2 regions of the Pantoea ananatis PA13 genome follow, and region 2 is predicted to be linked to the other one. Evidence: predicted binding sites of a transcription regulator. Region 2 holds the regulator's gene; the other holds the start of a gene.
What was found. The regulator CRP, encoded in region 2, controls carbon source genes, mostly activating them, when cyclic AMP is high. The targets are predictions, from matches to a motif close to ATGTGANNNNNNTCACAT.
Positions count from the first base shown of each region.

Region 1: a site for CRP is predicted at 1,115-1,132, ahead of cdd (cytidine deaminase). Genes of this name have one in related genera too.

Region 1 covers NC_017554.1:1,629,424-1,631,629, forward strand. The annotation lists gene PAGR_RS07680 (NAD-dependent malic enzyme) at 1-8, opposite strand, end outside; gene cdd (cytidine deaminase) at 177-1,067, opposite strand; gene PAGR_RS07690 (CidB/LrgB family autolysis modulator) at 1,187-1,879, opposite strand; gene PAGR_RS07695 (CidA/LrgA family protein) at 1,872-2,206, opposite strand, start outside.
Region 2 covers NC_017554.1:430,299-432,504, reverse strand. The annotation lists gene PAGR_RS01980 (phosphoribulokinase) at 1-252, shown strand, start outside; gene PAGR_RS01975 (OsmC family protein) at 282-686, opposite strand; gene crp (cAMP-activated global transcriptional regulator CRP) at 990-1,622, shown strand; gene PAGR_RS01965 (YccS/YhfK family putative transporter) at 1,681-2,206, shown strand, end outside.

The DNA.
Region 1 (2,206 bases), 1.2 Mb from region 2:
AGTTCCATGCAGTCATGCTCCGGTTGCAAGTTTTCCTGGCGCAATAATCAAAGAGTAGGGTGACGCCAGTTTTATTGTGATGACGAAGACCTGGCGCCAGATCCTATGAAATTTCTGGCCGATGTACAGCTTTTGTAAATAAAAGATTTAGAAACTGTTTAAAACCGTGCCTCACCTTACGCTTTTGCCAGCGTAAGGTGCGTCAGGTTATCGCAACCCAGGGCGTGCAGGGTGGCCTGAGTTGCAGAGAACTGATCCAGGGCTGGCTGCGGCGTCTGGGCTAATGCGGCGGCCTGAATATCGTGGCAGGATTCCCCCGCCATATTCAGTAGAATCAGCGCGGCCTGCAAAGGCGGCAGGCTGGGATTGAAGGCGGCGTTTTCTGCATAGCGTCCGCTGAAAATCCGGCCGGAGGCGGTCTGTAACGCCACTCCGCTGAACGCCCGACTGTAAGGCGCATGGCTGCGATTAGCCGCCTTGACGGCGGCCTGAGACAGCGCATCGCCCGTTGCAACATAACCCTGGTCCACATCATCCATCAGGCGTTCGGTGATATTCAGATCGCCTGGGCCGAATGCGTCAGGCAGATAGTGCGCCAACGTATGCACCGCGCGCTGCGGCAGGCTAATGCGAATATCTGTGCCGCTGTTAAGTTCATTCATAAACTGGCGACAGTGACCGCAGGGGGTGTAATTGACTGTAATGGTCTCCAGACGAGATTCACCGCGCAGCCAGGCATGGGTGACGGCGCTCTGTTCAGCATGAACGGTTTGCTGCATGGTCGCGCCGGCAAATTCCATATTGGCGCCGAAATACCAGTTGCCGCTGACGCCGCGCGCAATCGCGCCGACGTTAAAATGTGAAAGCGTGGCAACCGCGCAGGCAGCGGCAACCGGCAGCAGCGCCAGCGCCAGCGCATCGGCATCCAGTTGAGTTTGCTCTTGCAACAAGGTGACCTGATCGGCCTGCAGCATCGCGTCAAATCCCGGCTCGCTCAGCACCGGACGCAGCGCGGTTTGCAGAGTGGCTGGAAGTACTTCAAAGGCAGAGTGGAAACGTGGATGCATGGAAGCCTCATTCAATCATCAGGGCAATGTGCCAGACATCGGTTTATATGTGATCTCTGTCTCTCTGACAATGCAACATGTCTTACAGTTTTCAACTTTGCGAGATCTCTCGCAAAGTTTTAGCCAAACCAGTGCAGCAGCAGCGGGAAAATAAAGGGGGCGAGCAACGACGTGATGATGCCGCAGATCACCAGCGCCAGCGAGCTGAAGGCACCTTCCTGAAAATCAAGTTCCGCTGCCCTGGCCGTTCCCAACGCATGCGAGGCATTGCCAATCGCCAGCCCGCGTGCGGCTTTGCTTTTCACCCCCAGCAGATTAAGCAACATATGACCAAACACGGCGCCCAGCACGCCCGCAATCAGGACACAAATTGCGCTGATGGCGGGAATGCCGTGCAGTGAGGCTGAAACCGCCATGGCGATCGGCGTGGTAACTGATTTCGGCAAAATCGTGGCGGCGATTTCTGGTGTGGCGCCCATCCACAGCGCGATGGCGGTGCCTGAAATCATCGCCGTCAGGCTGCCGATCACGCAGACGCCAATAATGGATTTCCAGCGGGCGCGAATTTGATGCATCTGCTCATACAGCGGCAGCGCCAGGGCCACGACGGCGGGCTGCAACAGTTGATTCAGTATCTCGCTGCCTGCGAAGTAGCGGGCATAAGGCATGTGCAGTAACAGCAGAAGGGGAATAATCACCGCCATGGAGACCAGAAGCGGGTTCAGCAAGGGAATTTTCAGCGTTGCCGCCAGCTTGCGCGCCAGCAAAAAAGCCCCGACAGTGAGGGGCAATGACCACCAGATATCACTCATCGTTGCCCCCTTTGATCACGGGGCGCGAATGCAGCTTATGCGCGCTTAACCCTACAATGGCCAGGACAGCGAAGGTACTGACAAGACAGGAGACCACAACAGGACCGAACTGCGCGGTAAGAATATCGGTGTAATTCATGACGCCAACGCTGATGGGCACAAACAGCAGCGCCATATAGCGAATAATCAGATGGCAACCCGGTTTGACCCAACGCACGGGCAGGATTTGCGATGCAAGCAGCGCAAACAGAATCAGCATGCCAATAATGCTGCCGGGCAGGGTGATGGGCAGCAGCAGGGCCACGCCGTTTCCGGCATATAAGCAAA
Region 2 (2,206 bases):
CGGGTTCCAACCGTCGACACCTCTAACCCCTTTGCGGCACGCACCATTCCTTCACTGGATGAAAGTTTTGTCGTCATCCACTTTCAGGGGCTGGAAGATATTGATTTTCCCTACCTACTGGCTATGCTGCAGGGATCGTTTATTTCCAATATCAACACGCTGGTTGTACCTGGCGGGAAAATGGGGCTGGCGATGGAATTAATTATGGCACCGCTGGTAAAACGGCTCATGGAAGGCAAACGCATTGAATAAAATCAGAGGCCGCGCTGGCCTCTGAATAATTACAGCTCGATAACTTCGTAACTGTGGGTAATTTCCACCCCTTTGCCTAACATAATGGCAACCGAGCAATACTTCTCAGCTGAAAGGTCGACCGCACGCGCCACGGCTTTATCTGAAAGTGCTTTTCCACTGACGATAAAATGCAGGTTGATGCGGGTAAAGATGCGAGGCGCTTCTTCCCGGCGTTCTGATTCGAGTTTTACTTCGCAATCAGCCACATCGTTGCGACCTTTTTGCAAAATTGATACCACATCAATGGCGCTGCATCCGCCGGCCGCCATCAGCACCATTTCCATAGGGCTGGGCGCTTTATCGCCGGAATTGCCGTCCATTAAGACCTGATGTCCGGACGAAGACTCGCCGAGGAATGTTAACCCTTCAACCCATTTGACTCTTGCCTGCATAATCTGGCCCCCAGAATGCCCTGTTTTTGCGTCAGAGTACGCTTTTGCCTGGTAAACAGCAATCCGGAGAAATCAGCCTTATTGCTGAAGCGAGACAACACAAGACAGTCGGCGAAAGCTGTGCTACAAACAGTGCTGAAAATATTTTTCGTCATCCGAAGACGAAGCCGGGAAGAATGATGCGCTCTGCGCAAATGCAGCCCGAATAATTTCCTGAATGGAAACACGCTTAACGCTTTCATCGCCTGGCAGGGAAACTGAGCCCTGTATTTTGGGCACGATTACAATAGAGGATAATAGCGAATGGTTCTCGGCAAACCGCAAACAGACCCTACACTTGAATGGTTCCTGTCCCATTGCCATATTCACAAGTATCCATCCAAAAGTACGCTGATTCACCAAGGTGAAAAAGCCGAAACGCTTTACTACATCGTGAAAGGTTCCGTCGCGGTACTGATTAAGGATGAAGAAGGCAAAGAGATGATTCTTTCTTATCTGAATCAAGGCGATTTTATTGGTGAGCTTGGCCTGTTTGAAGAAGGTCAGGAGCGCAGCGCCTGGGTACGTGCGAAAACTGCGTGCGAAGTGGCAGAGATTTCCTACAAGAAATTCCGTCAGCTCATTCAGGTTAACCCGGATATTTTGATGCGCCTTTCTTCTCAGATGGCTCGCCGTCTGCAGGTGACGTCAGAAAAAGTGGGAAATCTCGCTTTCCTGGATGTGACCGGACGCATTGCACAAACGTTGCTTAATCTGGCTAAACAGCCAGATGCCATGACGCATCCTGACGGCATGCAAATTAAAATTACTCGTCAGGAAATTGGCCAAATCGTTGGTTGTTCACGTGAAACCGTGGGCCGTATCTTGAAGATGCTGGAAGATCAGAACCTGATCTCCGCACACGGCAAAACCATCGTTGTTTACGGCACACGCTAAGCCTGACTGTTCACGGCGTGATGGCGACATTATGCCGTGAATGTCTTGTGTTGAGCCGATGTGGCGAAGAATAATCTATCACCCCGAAGTTAACTATGCGCTGCGCCAGACGCTGGTGTTGTGCCTTCCCGTAGCGCTCGGCTGGCTGTTCGGCGATCTGCAAAAAGGATTACTGTTCTCATTGGTTCCCGCCTGCTGCAACATTGCCGGTCTGGACACGCCCCACAAACGCTTCTTTAAACGCCTGATCATCGGCGGCAGCCTGTTTGCCCTTGGCAGTTTACTGATGCAGTGGCTGCTGCTTAAAGACGTGCCGCTGCCGCTCATCCTGTTTGCCCTGCCTTTGCTGCTTGGCGTCACCGGAGAGATCAGTCCGCTGCACGCCCGACTGCTGCCCGGCACGTTAATCGCGGCAATTTTTACCCTCAGCCTGATTGGCCGTATGCCCATTTACGTTCCGCCCCTGCTCTATATCGGTGGAACGCTCTGGTATGGCCTGTTCAACTGGTTTTGGTTCTGGCTGTGGAAAGAGCAGCCGATGCGCGAAAGCCTGAGCCTGATCTACCGTGAGCTGGCAAATTACT